DNA from 4 places in the Lysinibacillus sp. FN11 genome. Region 2 is predicted to be linked to each of the others. Evidence: riboswitches for the same ligand, from Rfam matches in the RefSeq annotation. Region 2 holds a riboswitch; each other region holds the start of a gene.
The links. Region 2 has a riboswitch for cobalamin ahead of NP781_RS13125 ((2Fe-2S) ferredoxin domain-containing protein). Riboswitches for the same ligand answer to the same signal wherever they lie in the genome.
Positions count from the first base shown of each region.

Region 1: another riboswitch for cobalamin. It lies ahead of cobT (nicotinate-nucleotide--dimethylbenzimidazole phosphoribosyltransferase); the one in region 2 lies ahead of NP781_RS13125 ((2Fe-2S) ferredoxin domain-containing protein).
Region 3: another riboswitch for cobalamin. It lies ahead of NP781_RS09260 (ABC transporter substrate-binding protein); the one in region 2 lies ahead of NP781_RS13125 ((2Fe-2S) ferredoxin domain-containing protein).
Region 4: another riboswitch for cobalamin. It lies ahead of NP781_RS10155 (glutaredoxin family protein); the one in region 2 lies ahead of NP781_RS13125 ((2Fe-2S) ferredoxin domain-containing protein).

Region 1 covers NZ_CP102383.1:656,323-658,524, reverse strand. Annotated here, with positions in the region: gene cobT (nicotinate-nucleotide--dimethylbenzimidazole phosphoribosyltransferase) at 1-838, opposite strand, end outside; cobalamin riboswitch at 930-1,106, opposite strand; gene NP781_RS03040 (ABC transporter ATP-binding protein) at 1,203-2,202, opposite strand, start outside.
Region 2 covers NZ_CP102383.1:2,436,171-2,438,372, reverse strand. Annotated here, with positions in the region: gene NP781_RS13130 (energy-coupling factor ABC transporter permease) at 1-169, opposite strand, end outside; cobalamin riboswitch at 318-503, opposite strand; cobalamin riboswitch at 754-936, shown strand; gene NP781_RS13125 ((2Fe-2S) ferredoxin domain-containing protein) at 1,082-1,453, shown strand; gene cobJ (precorrin-3B C(17)-methyltransferase) at 1,458-2,202, shown strand, end outside.
Region 3 covers NZ_CP102383.1:1,731,238-1,733,439, forward strand. Annotated here, with positions in the region: gene NP781_RS09255 (elongation factor G) at 1-335, opposite strand, end outside; cobalamin riboswitch at 518-705, shown strand; gene NP781_RS09260 (ABC transporter substrate-binding protein) at 867-1,859, shown strand; gene NP781_RS09265 (precorrin-3B methylase) at 1,911-2,202, shown strand, end outside.
Region 4 covers NZ_CP102383.1:1,897,944-1,900,145, reverse strand. Annotated here, with positions in the region: gene nrdE (class 1b ribonucleoside-diphosphate reductase subunit alpha) at 1-410, opposite strand, end outside; gene nrdI (class Ib ribonucleoside-diphosphate reductase assembly flavoprotein NrdI) at 407-766, opposite strand; gene NP781_RS10155 (glutaredoxin family protein) at 763-987, opposite strand; cobalamin riboswitch at 1,104-1,282, opposite strand; gene NP781_RS10150 (hypothetical protein) at 1,639-1,920, opposite strand; gene NP781_RS10145 (SHOCT-like domain-containing protein) at 1,930-2,202, opposite strand, start outside.

The sequences.
Region 1 (2,202 bases), 1.8 Mb from region 2:
GTTCTAGCTTATAAGCAATGAGCGCGGCAATAGTTGAAATAAATCCATCAATGACAACAGGTTTACGATGGACAGCAGCGCCAAGTATAATGCCTGTCATCGCCCCTATCTCTAATCCTCCAACCTTAGCCAGAACATCAATAACATCATTTGGATTAGGCTTATTTAAGGTAATTGCTTTTTCAATAACTGCTGCTTTATAGGCAATGCCTCCTTGGCCTACTCCTGCACCAAACCCCGTTACTTCGATAGGCTTGCATCCCGTCAAAACAGCTAATATCGCAGCACTTGGTGTTGTATTGCCGATGCCCATTTCTCCAGTCCCAAGTACATCAGCACCTTTTATGATTTCCTCAGTGGCCACCTGGATTCCTACTTCTATCGATTGAATGGCTTCTTGTTTGGCCATAGCTGGACCTTGTGCCATGTTATCGGTACCGTATTTAATTTTATGAATAAGGACTCCTGCATCAAGTGGAATATCTTCTTTTACCCCAACATCTACTGTGACAACCTTTGCATTGGTAATGCCCGCAATCGCACAAACGCCTGTACCTCCCTCAGGAAAATTTAATGTTTGAAAGACCGTCACATCTTGTGGATTCGTGGTTACACCTTCCTCGCAAACACCATGATCTGCAGCACAAACAATCATCACCTTTTTGTCGATCATCGGATATAAGTGTCCTGTTATCCCAGAGAGCTGTACAGCAAGTGATTCTAGTTTACCCAAGCTACCTGGGGGCTTACAAAGCCCATCAATCCGTTTTCTAGCCTGCTCCATACTTTTCATATCAACCCCTTGAATATTTTGAATCGTATCTTGTAATAATTGCATGATTATTTCTCCTCTCGTTCTCATTGAGACAAAATAAAAAATCTGTAGTTTATTGTCATGACAAATAAACTACAGACTTTTCCATCATCTATATCTTCTAAAGCATGTAGGCAGGTCTCCTGGCTCAAGTTCAACATCTCATAGCACCTTCCCAGCAATTCGCTAGTGGCATACACTATGAAACTCCCTTATACAGTGGCGGGTCCGCTAAAGCTTTTCACTTTATTCCCTATTCTCCCAAGTGGGCACCTATTGCTTTTATGTAATTATGTTAAATCTACTTTACAACTTTTTTAGTGTCAAGAGGAAAAATTTTTTTGAGTGTTAACTTAGTACAACCAGCTATTCAAACAATTTAGGCTTATTAAGAGCTTGTAACAACAAATGAATCCCTCTCGTTCACCTGATTGTTATTAACTTCAAATATTTTATCTGCTTCACTTATTAAAACAGGGTGATGAGTAACCAATATAACAGTCTTTTGTTTTTCTTTATTTAAATATAAAAGTAATGTTTCTATATTTATTTGGTTGTCTTTATCAAGCGCAGAAGTAATCTCGTCAAACAAATAGATATCCGCATCTCTTAGAAGCGATCTTGCTATTGAAAGTCTTTGCTGTTGCCCAGTAGATAATTCAAGCCCATTATGCCCAATAAGAGTTTCAAATTTATAGTCCAACGTTTCTATATATGAATAAATGTTAACCATTTTACAAATTTGAATTAATTCTTCATCCGTTGCATTCGGCTTTGCTAATAACAAATTTTCCCTTATTGTCCCTGTCATTATAAAATGCTCTTGCGTTACCAAACATACCCTTTTTCTATAAACATCATTAGGAATATATCTAATATTTTGATTGGATAGAAATATTTCACCCTGATAATTAATGTATAAACCTGATAATATATTCAATAATGTCGATTTACCTGATCCGCTTTCTCCCTTAATCAATACAATTTTCTTCAAAGGTATTTGGAAATTTATATTTTCTAAAACTGGAGATAATGCATTAGTATAGGTAAAGCTTACATTCCGTAACACTATTTTGTCTTTTCTAAAATGATGCGATGAATTTACATAGTCTGATACTATCAATTTCCTTATATTGTATTTATTGTCTCCCATTAAGTTTTTTACTCTATTTACAGACACAATTGCTTCTTGTAAAAAGGAATTTAGTTGAGAAAATCTTAAAAATGACTGACTAAAGTTATTGGCATAGGTTGTGAATGCTATTAATACTCCTAAGGTGAGGCTGCCTTTATAAATAAAGTAGGCACCTATAATAAGGATAATCAAATAACTTGTAAAGTTTAATAATTCTATTATTGATCCTGATTTTATACTTAAACGCATTTTA
Region 2 (2,202 bases):
TTCGAATAGAACGCAATCCTAGAATGATAAATGGAATAGAGATGACCCACCAAAAAATAGCCCATTCGATTGGTAAAAAACCTTCCATGATATGCATGGCAAAGGCACGTTTTGGCACGATTAAAAAGGCCAGTAAAAAATAACTAAGTTTCCACCATGAAAATTTCAAAAAGCTTTCCTCCTAACTAATTAGTAGATTTTTAGAAGATTGCGTGCGTAATTAAAAAAAGCACTTCTCCACTGGTGGAAAAGTGCATAGCTAAAAAAGCAAATAACATTCTCATCTGCTAAGCCGCACACCTATCCTCGTAGGCTGAAACGATCACTTATTTTTCGGCAGGTCTCCTGGCTCTAGTTCAATGCTTTATAGGTCTTCCCATCCGTTGGACAGTGACATATTCTATAAAGCTCCCTATTACAGTGGCGGGACCGCGCCGGACTCAAACCGGCTTCCCTTTTAAGCAAAATGACAAGCACTTTGCACCGAAAAACATTCAAATTGTGAGATTTCACGACAAAGTGTAACATGAATTTCCATAAATATGCTATACCTTTTATAAATTTTTATAATTAAAGGTCAATGGCGAATATTCTGATAACGATTTATGCGTAAATTATATAGATTGTATAAATTTCATACCTAGTTCCATTCAAAATTGATAAATTTGTCATAAATTTTTAAAGAAATATTGAAATTTTAAAAAAATAAGATATGATAAAGACAGTTTTCTATTTAAAATTCTAATAAAAATTTCATATAAAACGTCAATAAGTGCTCGAATAGCTCGAGATAATAGGGAAATTGGTGAAAATCCAATACAGCCCCCGCTACTGTAATAGCTGATGAAATTGCAAAGCCACTGGTGCAAACTTGGGAAGGTGCGATAGTAAAATGAAGCTTAAGTCAGGAAACCTGCTTATTTGATTGTGCATGCAAACTTTTCGGAGGGAGAAGTTGAAGCGAAAGCGAGTACCTGTATTTCATGCTATTCGTTTTTATTTGGCTTCTACAAAACCTTTACTCTTCGTTATAGAGTAAAGGTTTTTCTTTTTCCAAAAAGCAAATGAGGGGAGACAGAAGATGACAACTTGGAATTTAGAGGGGATGAAAACACATCTCTTTATTTGCAATGGCAGTAGCTGCATGAAAAAGGATGGGGAGGAAATTACCTTAGCCATTCGAGATGAGATACAGCGGCAAGCACTCGATCAAGAAATACATACGACAAGAACGCGCTGTAATGGACGATGCAAGGATGCTTGTGTGGTAATTGCCTACCCCCAAGGGAACTGGTATCGTGTGCCATCAACAGAGCATGCTAGAACACTAGTACAAGATTTACATCATGAATCCTTATACAACGAACATGTCTTTACACTTCATGAAGGTACATTACAGCGTACTGCTCAAACAACTGCCATTAAAGGGATCGAAAAGGTGAAAGAGGGGTAACAACATGGCGCAAAAAGGAAAAATTTTCGTAGTAGGCTTTGGACCTGGAGATTTTAAGCATATTACGACACGTGCAGTAGAGGCATTACAACAAAGTGATATGATTATAGGCTACAAAACCTATGTAGAGCTGATTCAAGATTTAGTAAGTGCAAAATCGATTGTTAGTACAGGCATGACAGAAGAAGTGTCGCGTGCACAGGAAGCCGTTCGTCAAGCAGAAGCAGGGAGCATCGTCTCGGTGATTTCGAGTGGTGATGCAGGCGTCTATGGTATGGCGGGATTAGTATATGAGGTGTTAATTGAGCTAGGCTGGACAGAAGCAACAGGAATTGAAGTAGAAATTGTTCCTGGGATTTCTGCGATTAATTCATGCGCTAGCATACTTGGTGCACCCATTATGCACGATGCTTGTACAATCAGCTTGAGTGACCATCTAACACCTTGGAATTTAATTGCAAAGCGTGTCGAGGCAGCTGCAATGGCAGACTTTGTCATTGCTTTATACAATCCTAAAAGTGGTCGTCGAACAAGACAAATTGTCGAGGCTCAGCGAATTCTCTTAGAATATCGTTCGCCAGACACACCAGTAGGGCTGGTGAAAAGTGCCTATCGAGAACGTCAAGAAGTGACCATGACAACACTAGCAGAAATGCTAGAACATGATATTGGTATGCTGACAACAGTTATTATCGGGAATTCATCAACATTTTTCTATGACAATAAGATGATCACGCCACGCGGTTACC
Region 3 (2,202 bases), 700 kb from region 2:
CATACTGTTTCTGTATGGCCTTGTATCCCTTCGACAGCGCTAATGATCATAATGGCATAATCCATCACACGAATGGCACGCTCCATCTCAGGGGAGAAATCGACATGCCCTGGCGTATCAATCAATGTGTATGTATCATCGCCAATGCTCATACGCCCCTGCTCGGCAAATATCGTAATGCCTCGTCTGCGCTCCAGCTCGTGATTATCAAGAAAGGTATCCTGATGATCAACTCGACCACGGGCTTGGATACTATTTGTATGAAAAAGTACTTGCTCAGAAAAGGTCGTTTTCCCTGCATCCACGTGCGCAAGTACACCAATTGTTTTGTACATAAGAAATCCTCGTTTCTATAGAATGCTATCTTTTTATTGTAACAGAATACTAGCTTCTATATTTCTTGTAAAATAGTTCGTCTTTATGTCGAAATAGTGCTAATATAATGATGATTATACTTTTAGTGTCATACTACTGATTGCGCGATAAATATTCTTCTGCTAGTCTATCAATAGTATTGACCATTATAGAACGTATTGGTGCAAATGGCATTTGTCATTTGCTTAAAAGGGAAATCGGTGCAATTCCGATGCTGTCCCGCAACTGTAAATGGGGAGTCTATACAGCATGCCACTGTAGTGAAACTATGGGAAGGCGTATAGATGATGAACCTAAGCCAGGATACCTGCCAGTATGTATTTTTTGACTAAGAACCACGAGGATGGGGATAGTGATACAGGTAATATACCGTTATTTCACTATGCTACTCTCTTGGCGACAAGAGGGTTTTTTTATGCCCTTCCAAACACCTGGGTAGTAAAGAAATCTCTGATTTCTTTCTATATTTTAACAACAAAGGAGAAAAGGACATGAAGAAATGGAAAAGTATATGGCTAATGATGATCATTGCCTTGGTCGCTGTTTTAGGGGCTTGTAATGCAAAAGACAAAACGGAATCAGCAGCACAAGGTGAAAAGGTTGAGCCATCTGAGGCGGCAGCCGAAGTAACCATTGAAAACAATGACACAAGTCAAACATATACGGAAGCACCAACAAAAGCGATTAGCTTAAATCAGCATGTGACAGAAATTATGCTAGCACTTGGCTTAGAGGATTCTATGGTAGGGACAGCTTACTTAGATGATAAAATCTATGAGCCACTGCAAGAGGCATACGACAAAGTCCCTGTGCTTTCCGATCAATACCCAACGAAGGAGCAAGTCATTGATGCCGAGGCAGATTTCCTATATGCAGGCTGGAAAAGTGGCTTTGGCGAAAAGGGTGTAGGCACACCAGAAGAGCTTGAAGAATTAGGCATCCATACGTATTTACATACGGCTTCCAACATGACAAAGCCAACATTAGAGGATATTTTCACTGATATTCGCCATATCGCGAAGATTTTCCGTATTGAGGATCGTGGCGAAGCTTTAATTGAGCAAATGACGAAAGATGTAGAGGCAGTACAAGCTAAATTACCAAAAGATAGCGAAAAATTACGTGTTCTTGTGTTTGATAGCGGTGAAAAGGATGTATTTACAGCTGGTCAAAACTTTATGAATGAGCTGGTGACAATCGCGGGTGGTCAAAATATCTTTGGTGATGTGGAATCAGGATGGACAACTGTGTCGAAGGAAGATGCAGTAGACCGCAACCCAGAGGTAGTTGTCGTGATTGATTACGGTGAAACAACGGCAGACCAAAAGATCCAATTCTTAAAAAATGATCCAGCATTGAAGGAGATGGAAGCGGTCAAAAATGAGCGCTTTGTCATCCTGCCACTTTCAGCAGCGTCTGAAGGGGTTCGTGCAGCAGAGGCCATTGAAATTTTAGCCAAGGGCTTCTATCCTGAAAACTTTTAATCCATTCGAGCTAGCGTTTTGCTAGCTCCTTTTTTATAAGGAGCGATAAAAATGAATGCATTTCAAAAAAATGTACCTGATCAAACATTTGAGACACTGAACCGTCATGGTGAGTTTACCCGTCTAGCCGTTAGCCCTGGCATTATTAATAAGCATTATACGCCTGCACAACTTCAAAAAATAGCCGAAATTGCTGGCGAAAAGGGGGCGATAAAATATTCTGCTTCCTATAGTATACTCGTATCCATACCAACGTGCGATGCCACAGAAGCGGTGCAAGCCTTACAGGAAGCAGGTCTCTATGTTGCTCCCTCTGGTCCAATCATGGCCATGAAGGCCTGCG
Region 4 (2,202 bases), 540 kb from region 2:
GAGCGTTCTGCTAGAGTTGTGTTTCCTTGCGCCAAATACAAAGCAATAATGACAATACGATCCTCATACTTTTCTAAGATCTCTTCCCCGTCACGACTTTTCATAGCATAGCTATCATAAAATTTGCTTGCGCTCATAAAGGATGGGAAGCGGAAATTATAATCATAGGCTTTCTTGTACAGCTTCTTAATAAATTCCATCTCGTACATATCGATAAATGCTTTCTCATAGTAGCCCTCATCAACTAAATAGCGGATTTTTTCCTCAATATCTATAAAATAACGCAAACGTACGTTAACATACTCTAAAAAGTAGCGGCGCGTAGCTTCGCGGTCCTTTTCTAACTCAAGTAATCCAGTTGTACTATAACGATTCAGTACGTCATTATTAAGCTTTAAATAGGTTTTCATCTCATTACCCTCGTTTCATAAAACGTTTGTATTGCTTCGTAATCCGTTTGATTACCTCGTAAATCTAATTTCCTTACTAAGGGTACATGATAGGTAGCGGCGATTTTCTCACCAGCAGCGCCAAATACATGATGGCCGAAATTACTATTGCCACTGGCAACTACTCCTTTACAAAAATCCCTGTTTTTTTCTAAGAAACGTTGTACCTTTGCTGGAATGTCACCTAAACCATCTGTGTAGGTAATTAAAAGATAGGGCTTGTTCAATCGCAATTCCTCCGAGAGCTCGATACATTCTGCCTTTAATTTGGATACAACATTTCGGACATTACCTGTACGACTCGCGTAAACGATCATAGAGCAATCAACTCAATTTGAGAAACAATTTCCTGAACATCTCCTATAAAAGTTTCATTCATCTCTAAAACAGGCACACTTAAAAAACCTGCGTCAATAATCGTTTGCTTTGCCTGTTCATCATGATCGATGTTAACAATTTCAGCTTCAAGTCCTGCACGTTGTAGTTCAGATTTTACCCATAGGCATTTTGGACAAATTGTTTTCGTATAAAGTTTCATAGAAATCCCTCTTTTCATAAAATAAAAAGCCTATCTCCTCTAGAGAGATAGGCTAAATGGAAACGTTAACATACCAAAAATACTGACGTTCCCATCTCTTAATCCCCGAAGAAATGATAAATTTGTTTTATAAAGGCAGGTCTCCTGGCTTTGCTTCATTCTCTGATTCCCTTCCCATGCAAATGCACAGTGGTTGCAATCATCGTCAGCTTCACAGTTGCGGGGACAGCGTCGGAATTGTACCGAACTTCCCTTTTAAACTACATATAGTAGCACCTTTGTAAAACGAACACAATATATAGTTGTTGTTCAATAGTTTTAAGTGTACCATCCTTCAAATGAAAAGTAAATCAAGATTCTAAACTTCTTTATTTTTGGATTATTCAGTATTTTTAATTATGTAGTTCGAAATAGATTACCACTAATCATTTATACCCAAATCAAAAATCTATTTTAAACGATGAACATCTTTATCTATCAAAATGTATCTAGAATTCTGAAAGAAATGTTCTATTTTAAGTACCATTGAAAAATAGTAGCTTCTATATGTAAATCCTGAAATAATTATCATCTCTTACACGTTTCAAATGACACTCATTAAAAAAGAGCATGCTTTTATCATAACATGCTCTAACCATTCTATCTTTGGGATTATAGTCTAATCTTAACCTCAGTCCCATCCTGAGCTTTGACATCGACTAGCACGAGTCCCTTATAATTTTGTAGTTCCTTGATAATCGGCTTTAGCATTTCTTTGTCGATGAGCGGAAAGGTAAAGTCTATGTTCTTTCGATCGAAGTATGCCTTTGTCCACTTATTGGCTTGTTGCTGAATCCATTTAGAAGTTAAAATGGAGAGGACAATGGTTAGCACGGTATAGGGAACTGGGACTGTAAAGCGAACATCTTTTGCTTTCACTTTTACATGCAACATTCGTCGCCTCTACTCAATGAAGACTGCAACGGAATCCCCGTTTGCTGATTTTATATCTACAATTTGTCCGTCTAATTCATTTTCGATTGCTTCAAGAAGAAGATTGATGTCGATATCTTTTACGTATTTTTCTGATTGTGGAATACTCGCAGCGATGCTGTGTCCTGCCATAAGTACGGCTTTGACAAGTTTAATCGGCAAGTTTACCGTAACATTATCATTTTCGGTGGATACAACACGAACCTTTAATGTTTTTTCTAAATACTTTGTTTTTTCCACAAA